Regions from separate parts of the Streptomyces sp. NPDC006140 genome, predicted to be linked through region 2. Evidence: riboswitches for the same ligand, from Rfam matches in the RefSeq annotation. Region 2 holds a riboswitch; the other holds the start of a gene.

Region 1 (8,423 bases), on a different contig from region 2:
CAGGCCGACTTCGTCGGGCAGCTGGCCTCCGCCGGCCAGGTCAAGGGCGTGCAGTACGGCATGCCGTTCGCCTCCTCCACGCGCGTGCTCTTCTACAACAAGACCCTCTTCGACAAGGCGGGCATCACCCCGCCCAAGACCTGGGACGACCTGGCCGACGACGCCGAGGCGCTCAAGGCCGAGGGCGTGAAGTACCCCTACGCGCTGCCCCTCGGCCCGGAGGAGGCGCAGGCCGAGACCATGCAGTGGATGCTCAGCGGCGGGGGCGGCTACACCGACAGCGTCGACAGCTACGGCATCGACTCCCCGGAGAACATCGACACCTTCTCCTGGCTGAAGAACGAACTGGTCGGCAAGGACCTGACCGGGCCGGTCGCGCCGGGCGAGCTCAACCGGGCCGACGCGTTCGCCGCCTTCGCGAAGGGCGAGGTCGGCATGCTCAACGGCCACCCCTCGCTGATGAAGATCGCCGCCAAGAAGGGCGTCCGGTACGGCATGGTGCCGATGCCGGGCAAGGAGGGCACGAGCAGGTCCACGCTCGGTGTCGCCGACTGGATGACGGCCTTCCGGAAGAACGGCCACCGCGACCAGGTCGGCGACTTCCTCGACTTCGTCTACAGCGAGAAGAACGTGCTGGCCTTCTCCCGCGAGTACGACCTGCTGCCGGTCACCTCCTCCGCGTCCGCGACCATGACCGCCTCCGACCGGGACCGGCACCTGCGGCCGTTCCTGGAGGAGCTGCTCACCTCCGAGCTGTACCCGGTCGGCAAGACCTCCTGGGCCGATGTCAGCGCCCAGATCAAGCAGCAGATCGGCAAGGCGGTCGCCCCCGGCAGCAGCCCTGCGGGCGTCCTGGGCCAGCTCCAGGCGGTGGCGGTCCGGGCGGAGAGCGCCGAGTAGTCCCGCTGTCGGTGGCAGGCGTTACGGTGCCGGGCATGGACGAGGAGACCGACCAGGCCCGGCTCGGGCGCGCGGAGCAGGACATCCTCGCGCTCGAACGCCGGGGCTTCACCGGCCCCGGCGCGAAGGAACGCGCCATACGGGAGGAGCTGGGCCTCGCCCCCGTGCGCTACTACCAGCTCCTCAACGCACTGCTGGACGACCCCCGGGCCCTGGCCCACGACCCGGTGACGGTCAACCGGCTGCGGCGGACAAGAGACAGGCGCCGGACCGAGCGCTGAGTGCTCCTCAGCCGAGCCGGTCCGCCAGGTCCCGCAGCAGTCGTACGACGCCCTCCGGGCCGTCCACCACCAGGTCCGCCCGTTCCCGCAGCTCGGTCACCTCGTCGCTGCCGCTGCACACCAGCAGGCCCGGGGTGCCGTCGGAGCGGAGCCGGTCCACCGCCGCGTAGGCGGGCAGGTCGCCCAGGTCGTCACCGGCGTAGAGGACGGACCCGGCGCCGGTCTCCCGGGCGAACTCGCTCAGGGCGACGCCCTTGTCCATGCCGGGCGGGCGGAGTTCGAGGACCATGCGGCCGGGCTCGACGATCAGGCCGTGCCGGGCCGCCAGGTCGGTGAGCGGTGCGCGCAGGGCCTCGAAGGCGGCCTGCGGGTCGGCGGCCCGCCGGGTGTGCACGGCCACGGCCCGGCCCTTGTCCTCCACCCAGGTCCCCGGCCCCGCGCCGCTCCCGTCGAGCAGCCCGGGCAGTTCGGCGCGGACGGCCTCGACGCCGGGGTGCGCCCCGGGCGCGGTGACCTCGCCGGTGCGGGCGTCCCACCGCTCGGCGCCGTAGTGCCCGAGGACGACCAGGTGCTCCAGCCCCGGCACGTCCGCGAAGGCGCCGTTGCGTACCGCGACCTCGGCGGGCCGGCCCGTGACCACCGCCACGGCGGCCACCTTCGGCGCGAGCGCGGCCAGCGCCGGCACCGCCTCCGGATGGGCCCGGGCGCGCTCCGGGTCGGCCACGATCGGCGCGAGCGTCCCGTCGAAGTCGAGGCCGATCACGGCCTTGCCGGGGCCGGCGAGGAGCGCGTCGAGGCCCTCCTGTCCGGCCCGGGTGGCGGGCGTGGGCAGCGGTCGCGCCGGCGGTGTCGTGCCGTTCATCCCCGCAACGCCTCCAGCTGGTCCACGAACCACTGCGCCGGCGGCAGCGCCGTGGCCGCCGCGGCCAGCCGCTTGCTCCGCTCGGCGCGCTCCTCCGGGCCCATCGACAGGGCCTCGTGCAGGGCCGCCGCCGTGCCCGTGACGTCGTAGGGGTTGACCGTGATCGCGTCCTCGCCCAGCTCCTCGTGCGCCCCGGCCTCCCGGGACAGCACCAGCGCGCAGCCCGCGTCGGAGACGACCGGGACCTCCTTGGCGACCAGGTTCATGCCGTCCCGGACGGGGTTGACGAGCGCCACGTCGGCCAGGCGGTACGCGGCCAGGGAGCGGGCGAAGTCGTCCTTGAGGTGCAGGACGACCGGGGTCCAGCCCGGTGTGCCGTACTGCTCGTTGATCTCGTCCGCCAGCCGCCGCACCTCGGCCATGTACTCCCGGTACACCGCGAGGTCCTGCCGCGACGGATACGCGAAGGCCACGTGCACCACGCGCTCGCGCCACTCGCCGTGCGCCTCCAGGAGCCGGCGGTAGGCCAGCAGCCCGCGCACGATGTTCTTCGACAGCTCCGTGCGGTCGACCCGGACGATCGTGCGGCGGCCCTCGCCGATCTCCTCGCGCAGCGCGGCCATCCGCTCCTCGACGTCCTGCTCGTGGGACCGCTTCCGCAGGAAGTCCGCGTCGGCCCCGAGCCCGTGCACGCCGATCCGCGTGCCGCCGAGCCCCCCGGCGAACCGCTCGGCGCACGCGGTGAACGCGTCCGCCCAGCGCTGCGTGAGGAAGCCCAGCCGGTCCGCGCCCAGCATGCCGCGCAGCACCTGCCCGGCCACGTCGTCCGGCAGCATCCGGAAGTACTCGGGCGGCGCCCACGGCGTGTGCGAGAAGTGGCCGATCCTCAGGTCCGGGCGCAGCTCGCGGAGCATGCCCGGCACCAGCGTCAGGTGGTAGTCCTGCACCACGACCGCCGCGCCCTGCGCCGCCTCCTCGGCCAGCGCCTGGGCGAACGCCCGGTTGTACGTCTCGTAGGACGCCCACTGGCGCCGGAACTCCGCGTCGAAGACCGGCTCCAGCGGCGTCTGGTACAGCATGTGGTGCACGAACCACAGCACCGAGTTGGCGATGCCGTTGTACGCGTCGGCGTGCACGTCGGCCGGGATGTCCAGCATCCGCACGCCGTCCTCGCCGATCCCGCGCCGGACCGCCTCCCGGTCGCCGTCGGACAGCGCCGAGCACACCCACAGCGCGTCCGCGTCCGAGCCGATCGCGGACAGCCCCGAGACCAGCCCGCCACCGCCCCGCTTGGCGTCCAGCGAACCGTCCTCACCGAGCGTGTAGGAGACCGGGCCCCGGTTGGAGGCCACCAGTACCCGCGCAGAACCGTACGTCGAACCCATAGGCCTCAACCTAGCCCGGCCGGTAAACGCTCAAACGTACGGACCTGCCGCGTCCGGCCGAAAACGGCCCCGGTCAGGCCGCCTTCCGCTGCTGGTACTCGGCGATCTCCACCATCGGCGGACGCTCCTCGGTGTCCACCGAGTACGTGCGCGGCTCGAAGCCGTCGCCGCTCCGCTCGAACTGCGTCAGGGACGGCCGGATCAGATGCCCCCGGGCCAGCCGCAGCTGGGCCGTGCGGTAGATCGCGGCGGCCATGCGGCCCAGCGCCTGCCCGTCCTGGTGCCGGTGCTTGCGCACCCCGACGTCCACCTGGGCGAGGGCGTCCAGGCCGACCAGGTGCAGGGCGTCGACCAGCATGCCCAGCTCGACGCCGTACCCGACGGGGAACGGCAGCTGCTCCAGCAGCGAGCGGCGGGCGGCGTACTCCCCGCCGAGCGGCTGCACGAAGCCGGCCAGCTGCGGCCAGTGCATGTTGAGCAGCGGGCGCGCCATGAGTTCCGTGACCCGGCCGCCCTGCCCGGCGGCGCCGCCCAGCGGACGGTCGTACATGCCCTTGACCAGGTCGACGTCCGGCTCGGTGAGCAGCGGGCCCACGATCCCGGAGACGAAGTCGGACGAGAAGTCCCTCAGGTCCGCGTCGACGAAGCAGACGATGTCCCCGCGCGTGACGAGCAGCGAGCGCCACAGCACCTCGCCCTTGCCGGGCACGGCGGGCAGCCGCGGCAGGATGGCGTCGCGGTGCACCACCGTCGCGCCCGCGGCGGCGGCCACCTCCGACGTGCGGTCGGTGGACCCCGAGTCGACGACGACCAGCTCGTCGACGAGCGGGACCTGCCGCATCAGGTCGTGGCGGATGACGGAGGCGATGTCGCCGACCGTCTCCTCCTCGTTGAGCGCGGGCAGTACGACGCTGACCGTCTGGCCCGTGCGCTGCTTGGCGGCCAGGATCCGGTGGAGCGGACGCTCGGTCGCGGACCAGGAACGGGTGCTCAGCCAGCGCTCGACTTCTTCCAGCACCGTGGCGGCTCCTTAGCGTTCTCTCGGCGGGACGGATTGTGAGCCATCTCGCGGTTCGGACGACTATCTCAAGGGTCCTGGTCGTCGGTTACAGTCTTGAACAACGCGGATGACCATCGCATGTCCGGGGTCAACCGTTGTTTACAACCACATACAGCTCATCCAGAGGGGCAGAGGGATACGGCCCGATGAAGCCCCGGCAACCCTCCAGTCGGTACTCGTAGGTCACTGGCGACCACAGCGCGAGGCTCCCGGCTAGGGAAGGTGCCAAATCCGTCTCACGGCGAGATGCGTCGTGAGGAAGATGAGGAGAAAGGGCCTCGCCTCACATGGCTGTGCAGACTGTTGCAAGCACCACGAACTCCACGGTAGACCTCGGCCCGGCCGCCGCTCTGAGCTGCCGCGAGTGCGGTCACCGCGTCCCCCTCGGCCCGGTCTTCGCCTGCGAGGAGTGTTTCGGCCCGCTGGAGATCGCTTACGACTTCTCCGCGTACGACGCCGAGGAGCTCCGCAAGCGGATCGAGGCGGGTCCCGCGAACATCTGGCGTTACGCGCCGCTGCTGCCCGTCCCGGCCGACGTGGCGGACAAGCCGAACCTCAACCCGGGCTGGACCAAGCTGATCAAGGCCGACAACCTCGCCCGTGAGCTGGGTGTCGACGCCGGCAAGCTCTTCGTCAAGGACGACTCCGGCAACCCGACGCACTCCTTCAAGGACCGCGTCGTCGCCCAGGCCCTGGAGGCCGCCCGCGCCTTCGGCTTCACCACCCTCTCCTGCTCCTCCACCGGCAACCTGGCCGGCGCGGTGGGCGCCGCCGCGGCCCGCGCCGGCTTCCGCTCCTGCGTGTTCATCCCGCACGACCTGGAGCAGGGCAAGGTCGTCATGGCCGCGGTCTACGGCGGCGAGCTCGTCGGCATCGAGGGCAACTACGACGACGTGAACCGCTTCTGCTCCGAGCTGATCGGCGACCCGGCCGGCGAGGGCTGGGGCTTCGTCAACGTCAACCTGCGGCCGTACTACGCCGAGGGCTCCAAGACCCTGGCGTACGAGATCTGCGAGCAGCTCGGCTGGCGGCTGCCCGACCAGATCGTCGTGCCGATCGCCTCCGGCTCCCAGCTCACGAAGATCGACAAGGGCCTGCAGGAGCTGATCAAGCTCGGACTGGTCGAGGACAAGCCGTACAAGATCTTCGGCGCGCAGGCCGAGGGGTGCTCGCCGGTGTCGACGGCGTTCAAGGCGGGGCACGACGTGGTGCGGCCGCAGAAGCCGGACACGATCGCCAAGTCGCTGGCGATCGGGAATCCGGCGGACGGGCCGTACGTGCTGGACATCGCGCGGCGGACGGGCGGTGCGGTGGAGGACGTGAACGACGAGCAGGTCGTCGACGCGATCAAGGTCCTTGCGCGGACCGAGGGTGTCTTCGCGGAGACCGCGGGTGGGGTGACCGTGGGGGTGACGAAGAAGCTGATCGAGAACGGGGTTCTGGATCCGTCGAAGACGACCGTGGTGCTCAACACCGGGGATGGTCTGAAGACGCTGGACGCGGTGGCGGGCACGGGGCTGACCACGACCATTCGCCCGAACCTGGCTTCGTTCCGTGAGGCCGGGCTCGTCTGATCGTTGTCGGCTGCGGGCCGGTGGGGGCTGGTCGCGCCCACGCGGCGGAGCCGCATATCGACACAGCCCCGCGCCCCTAAAGACAGGTGCGTCACCCAACCGGAGGTTTTGAAGTCATGAGCGTCACAGTTCGTATCCCCACCATCCTGCGTACCTACACCGGCGGGCAGGCCGAGGTCGCCGCTGAAGGGGCGACCCTGGGCGAGGTCATCGCCGATCTGGAGAAGAACCACACCGGGATCGCCGCCCGGGTGCTGGACGACCAGGGCAAGCTGCGGCGGTTCGTCAACGTGTACGTGAACGACGACGACGTGCGGTTCGAGCAGGGGCTGGAGACGGCGACGCCGGACGGTGCCGGCGTGTCGATCATCCCGGCCGTCGCCGGCGGCTGAACCGGTCGACCGGCCCGATTGTTACTTGCGGTAACGGTCGTCACCGAGAGTTCATCGAATTGCCCCCTCCGTGAGAGAAGCGGAGGGGGCAATTCAGTGTGGTTGAGCGGGGTACAGTTGGGGAACGCGATGCCGATCCCCTGATCGGAAACCCTGAATTCCTGCCGCACGCCCGACAAGATGTAGCCAAAGTGTGTGCGTCTTTCGCGGCTTTTGTTCCTTTTGTGTGGCCCGACTTGCCCTGAATTCAGGCGAATTCTCCCCACATTCCGGATGCTGCGCGTCCAGAATTCTCGTCCGATTGACCTGTTGCAGACGGCAGTTGGACAGATACATTCAGCCGCGGTCGACGCGTTCCGGCGCACGCCCCCAACCGTGGGGGGTGAGGTCTGACCCGGATCCGCGAAGTGTGGATCTGTGCAAGGGCCAGTAATAGGGGAGTTAGGCATGGCTCAGGGCACCGTCAAGTGGTTCAACGCGGAGAAGGGGTACGGCTTCATCGCGGTCGACGGTGGTGCGGATGTTTTCGTCCACTACAGCGCGATCCAGATGGACGGTTACCGCACCCTGGAAGAGGGCCAGCGGGTTGAGTTCGAGATCTCGCAGGGCCAGAAGGGTCCGCAGGCCGACATGGTTCGCGTCGCCGGCTGAACGCGTTCCACGACCAACCGCAAGCGACCGGTCTTCTCTGAAGGGCCCGTACCCCCCGGGGTGCGGGCCCTTCGGCCTGTTCGAAGGCCCTTCGAGCGGCGTTCGCGGGCGGCTGACGCCCCCGCCCGAACCCGTCAGGCGCTTGCACTCGCAGGGGTCGAGTGCTAATCATTGCGTTAGCACTCTGAAGGTGAGAGTGACAACGTAAGGACCGGGTCGGTGAGGCCACGGGCCGGGTGGGGCAAGGAACCACCGGTCGGGGCCGTCCGTCGCGGGCGCGGGCGCGGTCCGAAGTAATCACCCCCAGTCCTGGAGGGACCACTTCACATGGCCAAGATCATCGCGTTCGACGAGGAGGCGCGGCGCGGCCTCGAGCGCGGCATGAACCAGCTCGCGGACGCCGTGAAGGTGACGCTCGGCCCCAAGGGCCGCAACGTCGTCCTCGAGAAGAAGTGGGGCGCGCCCACGATCACCAACGATGGTGTCTCCATCGCCAAGGAGATCGAGCTCGAGGACCCGTACGAGAAGATCGGCGCCGAGCTGGTCAAGGAAGTCGCCAAGAAGACGGACGACGTCGCCGGTGACGGTACGACCACGGCGACCGTGCTCGCCCAGGCCCTGGTGCGCGAGGGTCTGCGCAACGTAGCCGCCGGCGCCAACCCGATGGCCCTCAAGCGCGGTATCGAGAAGGCCGTCGAGGCCGTCTCCGCCGCCCTGCTGGAGCAGGCGAAGGACGTCGAGACCAAGGAGCAGATCGCCTCCACGGCCTCCATCTCCGCCGCCGACACCCAGATCGGTGAGCTCATCGCCGAGGCGATGGACAAGGTCGGCAAGGAAGGCGTCATCACCGTCGAGGAGTCCCAGACCTTCGGTCTGGAGCTGGAGCTCACCGAGGGTATGCGCTTCGACAAGGGCTACATCTCGGCGTACTTCGCGACCGACATGGAGCGTATGGAGGCCGTCCTCGACGACCCGTACATCCTGATCGCGAACTCCAAGATCTCGAACGTCAAGGACCTGCTCCCGCTCCTGGAGAAGGTCATGCAGTCGGGCAAGCCGCTGCTGATCATCGCCGAGGACGTCGAGGGCGAGGCCCTGTCGACCCTGGTCGTCAACAAGATCCGTGGCACGTTCAAGTCCGTCGCCGTCAAGGCCCCGGGCTTCGGCGACCGCCGCAAGGCGATGCTGCAGGACATCGGCATCCTCACCGGCGGCGAGGTGATCTCCGAGGAGGTCGGCCTCAAGCTGGAGAACGCCACGCTCGACCTGCTGGGCAAGGCCCGCAAGGTCGTCATCACCAAGGACGAGACCACCATCG
Region 2 (8,423 bases):
CACCGTGTCGGTGCTGTGGGAGACGACCGGGCAGCACATCGGCTTCACGGAGTGGCTGCTGCTGGGGCTGCCGCTGGCCGTGGTCTCCTCGCACCTGGCCGCCGAGGTGGTCCTGCTGACGACGACCCGGCGCGCGGACCGCCGCGGCCCGGTCCGGATCACCCCCGAGCAGATCCAGGAGCACAGCGAGCAGCCGGTCACCGGCCCCTGGAGCCAGGCCGAGAAGCGCTGCGCCCTGCTCCTCGCCACGGTGGTGCTCCTGTGGTGCAGCGAGCCGCTGCACCGGGTGCCGCCGGCCCTGGTCGCGCTGATCGGCGCCGTCATCGCCTCCTCGCCCGCCCTGGGCACCGTGCGCCTGAAGGACGCGCTGAAGACCGTCCCCTGGTCGCTGCTGCTGTTCATGGCGGCGACGATGGCGATGGGCGTCGCGCTCGCCGACTCCGGGGCGGCGAAGTGGCTGGTCTCCGGGCTGCCGGCGAACGAGTCCCCGGTGGTGTTCCTGGCGATCGTGATCGCCGTCAGCACGGCGGCCCATCTGGTCCTGCAGTCCCGCTCGGCCCGCTCCTCGGTCCTGGTGCCGCTGGTCGTGGCCGCCTCCGTCGGCGTCGGCGTCAACCCGGTCGCCGCCGCGCTCGCCTCCACCGCCGCCGCGGGCTTCTGCCACACCCTGCCCGCCTCCGCCAAGCCGGTCACGCTCTTCGCGCAGCTCCCCGGCACCCCCACCTACACCCCGCGCGACCTGCTGCGGCTGTCCGCCTTCCTGGCCCCGCTGACCGCCGCCCTCGTGCTGCTCTTCGCCGTCGCCGTGTGGCCGCTGCTCGGCGTGTCCGTCACCCGTTAAGGAGCCCTCCATGCTGACCCGTGTCGTCGTAGCCCCCAGCGGCTTCAAGGAGTCCCTGTCCGCGGAGGCCGCCGCCGACGCCATCGCGGCCGGCGTACGCCGTGTCCTGCCCGACGCCGAGCTCGACCTCGTCCCGCTGGTGGACGGCGGCGAGGGCACGGCCCTCACCCTGGCCGCCGCGACCGGCGGCAGGATCGTCACCGTGCCCGCGACCGGCCCGGTCGGGGAGACCATCGCCGCCCATTTCGCCCTCCTGGGCGACGGGGACACCGCGGTGGTGGAGATGGCGGCGGTCGCCGGCCTCTCCCTCGTCCCGGGCGATCTGCGCGACCCGGGCGCCACCACCACCTACGGCGTCGGCGAACTGCTCCGCGCCGCGCTCGACTCCGGCGTACGGCGGATCCTCGTCGGCTGCGGCGACTCGGGCACCTCGGACGGGGGCGCGGGCGCGCTCCAGGCGCTGGGCGCCCGACTCCTGGACGACAACGGCAGGGAACTCCCGCACGGCGGCCGCGCGTTGGCCCGCCTGCACCGCATCGACCCGAGGGGCCTCGACCCCCGTCTCGCGGAGGTGGAACTGCTCGTCGCCTGCAACCCGTACAACGTGCTGTGCGGCGAGCGCGGTGTGGCCCGGGTCTTCGGGCCGCAGAAGGGGGCGACGCCCGAGCAGGTCGAGGAGTTGTCGGCCGCGCTGGAGAACTGGGCCTTCGTCCTCACCCGGGACGTCGCCGTACCGGACACCGACCTCCGCCACGGCCCCGGAACCGGAGCCTCCGGCGGCCTGGGAGCCGGTCTCGCCGCGCTCGGCGCCCGCCTCCTGCCCCGCTTCGACGTGCTGCTGGACCACCTCGACCTGGACGCCCGCCTGGCCCGGGCCGACCTGGTCGTCACCGCCGAGGGCGCCCTGGACCACCAGACGCCCCGCGGCAAGGTCCCGGCCGAGGTGGCCCGCCGGGCCAAGCTGTACGGCCGCCCGGTCCTGGCCCTGGCGGGCACGCTCGGCGAGGGCGCGCACGAGGTGCCGGGCGTGGACGCCTGCCACGGCATCCTGCCCGCCCCGATGGAGCTGGCGGAGGCGCTGCTGCGGGCGAGCGAGCTGCTCACCGACGCCACCGAGCGGGCCCTGCGGATGATCGTCCTGGGCGCCCGGCTACCGGCTCACGCCGAGGTGTCCGGGACGCAACGCCCGTCCTCCGTGCGGTAGTTCCACTTGGCGCCGTCCGTCACGAGCTCCTTCACCGCGCTCACGAACCGCTCGACGTGCTCGTCCGGCGTGCCGGCCCCGAAGCTCACGCGGATGGCGTTGAGGGACTTCTCCCCGGGCGCCGCCTCGGGCGCCCCGCACTCGCCCTGCGTCTGCGGGTCGCTGCCGAGCAGCGTGCGCAGCAGCGGGTGGGCGCAGAACAGCCCGTCCCGGACGCCGATGCCGTACTCGGCGGAGAGGGCGGCGGCGAAGTGGGAGCTGTTCCAGCCGTCGACGACGAAGGAGATCACCCCGACGCGCGGGGCGTCGGCCCCGAAGAGGGAGAGGATCCGGACCTGAGGCACCTCGGCGAGCCCCGCGCGCACCTTCTCGATCAGGTACTGCTCACGGGCGACGAGGGTGTCGAATCCGGCCTCGGTGAGGGCCTTGCAGGCGGAGGCGACGGCGTAGGCGCCGATGACGTTCGGGGAGCCGGCCTCGTGGCGGGCGGCGCTCTCGTGCCACTCCACGTCCACTCCCCCGTCCGTGCGCCGCGCGACCTTGCGGGAGGCGCCGCCACCCGCGAGGTACGGCTCGGCCTCGCGCAGCCAGTCGGCCCGCCCGGCCAGGACGCCGGAGCCGAAGGGCGCGTACAGCTTGTGCCCGGAGAAGGCGACCCAGTCGACGTCGAGGTCCGTGACGGACACCGGGTGGTGCGGGGCCAGTTGGGCGGCGTCCAGCACGATCCGCGCGCCCTGGGCGTGCGCGGCCGCCGCCAGCTCCCGTACGGGCCACAGCTCGCCGGTGACGTTCGAGGCGCCGGTGACGCAGACCAGGGCCGGGCCGTGGGGGTCGCGGTCGGCGAGGGCGCTCTCCAGGGTCTCGACGGCCTGGCGGGGGCTGCTCGGCGCGTCGAGGTAGGTGACGCGGGCGCCCCGCCAGGGCAGCAGGGAGGCGTGGTGCTCGGTCTCGAAGACGTAGACCTGGCAGCCCTCCGGCAGGGCCGCGGCGAGGAGGTTGAGGGAGTCGGTGGTGGACCGGGTGAACACCACCTGGTCGCCGGCACGGCAGTCGAGGAACTCCGCGACGGTCCGGCGGGCGGTCTCGAACAGGTCGGTCGACAGCTGGGACAGGTACCCGGCACCGCGGTGGACGCTGCCGTAGTACGGCGCGTAGGCGGCGACGTCGTCCCAGACCCGCTGGAGCGCCGGGGCGCTGGCGGCGTAGTCGAGCGCGGCGTAGGTGACCTCACCGCCGGTCACGAGCGGCACGGTGACATCCCGGCCCAGAACGGGCAGCGGGGCACAAACGGAACGGTCGGCGGCAACGGTGGAGACGGACATGGTGAACTCCCGTGAGAGACAGGGGTGAAGAGAGAGAAAGGGTGTGCGGAGGCGGGGCTCTGCGGCCCTATCGCATTCGCTGACTCACGGAAGGCTCCTCGTCGACCAGGACCCCTGGTCCCACACTTTCCAAAAGCGTGCGAGGGGTCCGCGCTTGCCGCAGACCTCGCTGCCTGCGGCCTGGTCTTCACCCGGGGCACCCCGCCACGGACGGAGGGTTGCCGGACAGTCGGCCGGGGCCTCATGACTGTCACTCATGACCTGGTACGGGAACGTACGTGAAGTGATCGGCGTCCCGCAACCCGAGTCCGGATCGCGGGACGCCGAGTCGCGCGCTACTTGTTGCTGGCGGCCACCCACCGCTCCAGGGTCCGCTTGGCGGCCCCGGAGTCGATCGACTCGGCGGCCTTCGCCAGCCCGGCGCGGATCTGCTCGGCCAGCGTGCCCGTGCCCGGCTCCAGCGCCACCAGGGCCGCGGCCGAGTTCAGCAGCACCGCGTCCCGGACCGGGCCGGTCTCGCCGTCCAGCAGGCGGCGGGCGACCTCGGCGTTGTAGGAGGCGTCCGCGCCGCGCAGCGCCTCCACGGGGACCAGCTCGATGCCCACCTCGCGCGGGTCGAAGGCCTCCTCGGTCACCTTGCCGTCCCGGACGACCCACACCCGGGAGGTGGCCGTGGTGGTCAGCTCGTCGAGGCCGTCGTCGCCGCGGAAGACCAGGGAGGAGTGGCCGCGCTCGGCGAAGACGCCCGCGACGATCGGCGCCATGCGCGGGTCCGCCACGCCGACCGCCTGGGACCGGACCTTCGCCGGGTTGGTCAGCGGTCCGAGGACGTTGAAGATCGTCCGGATGCCCAACTGGCCGCGTGCCGCGCCCGCGTACCGCATCGACGGGTGGAACTTCGCCGCGAAGCAGAAGGTGATCCCGGCCTCCTCGGCCACCCCGGCCACCCGGTGCGTCGGCAGCTCCAGGTTGACGCCGAGCTTCTCCAGGACGTCCGAGGCGCCGGACGCCGAGGACGCGGCGCGGTTGCCGTGCTTGACGACCTTCGCACCCGCGCCGGCGACGACGATCGCCGACATGGTGGAGATGTTGACGGTCTTCGCCCCGTCGCCGCCGGTGCCGACGATGTCGACCGCCGGGCCCGGCACCTCGATGACGTTCGCGTGCTCGTACATCGCCCGGACGAACCCGGCGATCTCCTCGACGGTCTCGCCCTTGGCGCGCAGCGCCACCACGAACCCGGCGATCTGCGCGTCCGTCGCCTCGCCGCGCATGATCAGGTCCATCGCCCACGCGGTGTCGTCGGCCGTCAGGTCCCGGCCCTCCAGCAGGCCGTTCAACAGCAGGGGCCAGGAGCGGCCCGCCGCGGTGTCGCCTCCAGCGGGGGTCACAGCGCTCATAAGCCGCTCCAGGGTCAGGCGTCCCGCACTACGGGACGAGAGTCTCAACGAGGTCCACCCTATCCAGCCCACGGCACCGCGAAGGGCCCCGTCCGAACACCGGACGGGGCCCTTCTGTGGCGTGGCGAAGCAGTGATCAGTGGTGGCCGTGGCCGCTCGTGATCTCCCGGTACTCCTCGGCGGTGGGCTTCGGGATCTGGGCGCCCTCGCCGTAATAGGCGTCGCTGAGCTTGGCGCGCAGCTTCTCGGAGCCCTTCACCTTGCGCTCGACACCGTTCTCGTCGACCGTCGGGCCGAGCTCGACCGGCTGGTACTGCTCGTGCGCGGTGAGCGTGTACAGCTGCTCCTGGCTGAGCGGCTCGTGCACCTCGATGAACTCACCGTGCGGCAGGCGCTTGATGATGCCCGACTCGCGGCCGTGCAGCACCTTGTCCTTGTCCCGGCGCTGCAGGCCGAGGCAGATCCGCTTGGTGATGATGAAGGCGATGACCGGTCCGACGAAGAACCCGATCCGGACGAACCAGGTGACCGCGTTGATCGACAGGTGGAAGTGCGTGGCGACGATGTCGTTGCCACCGCCGATCAGCATGATCATGTAGCCGGTGACCCAGGCGACACCGAAGGCGGTGCGCGTCGGGGCGTTGCGCGGCCGGTCCAGGATGTGGTGCTCGCGCTTGTCGCCGGTGACCCACGACTCGATGAACGGGTACAGGGCGATGATCGCGAGGAACAGGCCGAAGAGGACCAGCGGGATGAACACGCCCAGGACGAGCGTGTGACCCCAGAAGTTGATCTCCCAGCCGGGCATGGCGCGGACCAGACCCTCGGCGAAGCCCATGTACCAGTCGGGCTGGGCACCGGTCGACACCTGGTCGGGACGGTAGGGGCCGAGGACCCAGATCGGGTTGACGGTCGCGATGCCGGCGAGGGCCGCGATGACACCGAAGACCAGGAAGAAGAAGCCTCCGGCCTTGGCCATGTAGACCGGCAGCAGCGGCATGCCGACGACGTTCTTGTTGGTGCGGCCGGGACCCGCGAACTGGGTGTGCTTGTGGTAGAAGACCAGGATCAGGTGGCCGACCACGAGCCCGAGCATGATGCCCGGCAGCAGCAGGATGTGGATCGAGTAGAACCGGGCGACGAAGTCGGTGCCCGGGAACTCCCCGCCGAACAGGAACATCGAGATGTACGTGCCGACGATCGGCACGGACAGGATCGCGCCCTGCGTGAAGCGGACACCGGTGCCGGAGAGCAGGTCGTCCGGGAGCGAGTAGCCGGTGAAACCGGTGAACATGCCCAGGACGAACAGCAGGAAGCCGAACAGCCAGTTGATCTCGCGCGGCTTGCGGAACGCGCCGGTGAAGAAGACGCGCATCATGTGCACGAACATGCCGGCGAGGAAGATGATCGCCGCCCAGTGGTGGATCTGCCGGATGAGCAGACCGCCGCGGACGTCGAAGCTGATGTCCAGCGTGGAGGCGAACGCCTCCGACATCAGCTGCCCCTGGAGCGGGACGTAACTGCCGTGGTACTCCACCTCGTTCATCGACGGGTGGAAGAACAGCGTCAGGTACACACCCGTGAGGATGATGATGATGAAGCTGTAGAGGCAGATCTCGCCCAGCATGAAGGACCAGTGGTCCGGGAAGATCTTGCGCATGTTGGCCTTGGCCAGGGAGTAGATCCCCAGACGGCCGTCGGCCCAGTCGGCCACCCGCTCACCCGCGGGCGCCTTGCGACGTTCTTGTGCAGTGCTCATCCGCGCTCCCAGAAAGCAGGGCCGACGGGCTCTTCGAAGTCGCCGAGCGCCTCGAGGTAGCCCTCGTCGTTCACGCCGATGCGGAGCTGCGGCAGGGCGTGACCGGCGGGACCGAAGATCACTCGGGCACCGTCGGAGAGGTCGAAGGTGGACTGGTGGCAGGGGCAGAGCACGTGGTGCGTCTGCTGCTCGTACAGGGAGATCGGGCAGCCGACGTGGGTGCAGATCTTCGAGTACGCGACGATGCCCTCGTGCGACCACTCGAGCTCGCGCTTGTCCTTGATGTTCTCCGGCTGGATCCGGACGATCATCAGGGCGGCCTTGGCGATCTCGTTCTGGAACTCGTGGTCGTGCTCCTCCAGGCCCTCGGGCTTGGCGAAGGTCAGCGAACCGACCGCGACGTCCGAGGGACGCAGCGGCTGGTTCGTGTTCATGTTCACGAGCAGCTTGCCCTTGGACCACAGCGTGTGGCGGAGCTTGGTGCCGGGCAGCGGGCCGAGGTCGCGCAGCAGCACGACGCCGGAGAGCGGCACCAGCGTGAGCGCGCCGAGCATGGTGTTGCGGATCAGCTTGCGGCGGCCGAGCGCCGACTCCTTGGTGCCCTGCTTGAAGTCCGCGAAGACCTTCTCGCGGACCTCGGGCTCCGCCTCGATCGGGTGCCGCTCGTCGGCGATCTCCACGTCCGACATCAGGGTGCGGGACCAGTGGACCGCGCCCGCGCCGATGCAGAACAGCGCGATGCCGAGCGTCATGCCCAGCGCGAAGTTCAGGGCGCTGATGTGGCCGAGCGGGAAGATGTAGACCGACTTGTCGACCGGGATCGCCACGAACGCGGCGATGAAGCCGATGGTCGCCAGCATCGACACCGTGAACATCAGGGCGACCGAGCGCTCGGACCGCTTGGCGGCCCGCTCGTCGATGTCCTGGATCCGGTGCTCGTGGGGAGGCAGACCCGGGTCGGCGAACGGGTGCTTCTCGTCCGCGACGCTCACCGCGCCGTGCCCGTGCTCGTCATGCCCTGCGGCCTGCTCGGCAGGCAGGTTCTCTTCTGGAATGTCTTGGCTACTCATGACTTCTTGGCCTTTGCGGTCCGGGCGGCGACCCACACGGCGACGGCGATCAGTCCGCCGAGACCGAAGATCCAGCCGAAGAGGCCCTCACTGACCGGTCCCAGACCGCCCAGTTCGAGGCCGCCGGGGCTCTCGGTCTTCTCGCTGTTGACCGCGTCGAGGTACGCGATGATGTCCTTCTTGTTCTTCTCCGACAGCGTGGTGTCGGGGAAGGACGGCATGTTCTGCGGGCCGGTCTGCATGGCCTCGTAGATGTGCTTCGGCTCGACGCCCTCCAGGGTGGGAGCGAACTTGCCGTGCGTCAGGGCGCCACCCTTGCCCGTGAAGTTGTGGCACTGCGCGCAGTTGGTCCGGAAGAGCTCACCGCCCTTGGCGATGTCGGCGCCCTCGGGGCTGTACTGGTCCTCCGTCGGGATGGACGGACCAGCGCCCAGCGAGGCGATGAACGCCGCCAGCTGGTCGATCTCGGCCTGGGTGTAGATGTTCTTCTTCTTCGGGACCTGCGGGCCCTGGGAGGTGGCGGCCGGCATACGGCCGGTGCCCACCTGGAAGTCGACGGACGCGGCGCCCACACCCACCAGGCTCGGGCCGTCGGAGGTGCCCTGACCGCCGGTGCCGTGGCAACTGGCGCAGCCGACCGAGTAGAGCTTCTTGCCCTCCTCGATGGCGAGGGACTGGGCGGTTGTGTCGGCCTCGGCCTTGCTCGTGGGTGCGAACACGGCGTACAGCCCCCCGCTGAAGACCAGCGCGAGGAGTAGGACGACGAGCGCCGCCATCGGATGGCGTCGTCGTGCGGAGAGCTTTTTCACGGATTACCCCGGTGTCAG

The links. A riboswitch is a leader RNA that binds a small molecule or an ion and turns the genes downstream of it on or off. The one in region 2 is predicted to bind S-adenosylmethionine.
Region 1: another riboswitch for S-adenosylmethionine. It lies ahead of thrC (threonine synthase); the one in region 2 lies ahead of ABZ386_RS03675 (aminotransferase class V-fold PLP-dependent enzyme).

What each region holds. Positions count from the first base shown of each region.
Region 1 covers NZ_JBEXTS010000010.1:206,617-215,039, reverse strand. The annotation lists gene ABZ386_RS25545 (extracellular solute-binding protein) at 1-900, shown strand, start outside; gene ABZ386_RS25540 (DUF3263 domain-containing protein) at 936-1,181, shown strand; gene otsB (trehalose-phosphatase) at 1,189-2,043, opposite strand; gene ABZ386_RS25530 (trehalose-6-phosphate synthase) at 2,040-3,428, opposite strand; gene ABZ386_RS25525 (glucosyl-3-phosphoglycerate synthase) at 3,502-4,446, opposite strand; SAM riboswitch class I at 4,602-4,757, shown strand; gene thrC (threonine synthase) at 4,776-6,062, shown strand; gene ABZ386_RS25515 (ubiquitin-like small modifier protein 1) at 6,179-6,454, shown strand; gene ABZ386_RS25510 (cold-shock protein) at 6,902-7,105, shown strand; gene groL (chaperonin GroEL) at 7,433-8,423, shown strand, end outside.
Region 2 covers NZ_JBEXTS010000001.1:785,698-794,120, reverse strand. The annotation lists gene ABZ386_RS03685 (SLC13 family permease) at 1-841, shown strand, start outside; gene ABZ386_RS03680 (glycerate kinase) at 852-2,045, shown strand; gene ABZ386_RS03675 (aminotransferase class V-fold PLP-dependent enzyme) at 2,000-3,367, opposite strand; SAM riboswitch class IV at 3,513-3,629, opposite strand; gene trpD (anthranilate phosphoribosyltransferase) at 3,703-4,767, opposite strand; gene ABZ386_RS03665 (cytochrome bc complex cytochrome b subunit) at 4,904-6,526, opposite strand; gene ABZ386_RS03660 (Rieske 2Fe-2S domain-containing protein) at 6,523-7,596, opposite strand; gene ABZ386_RS03655 (c-type cytochrome) at 7,593-8,405, opposite strand.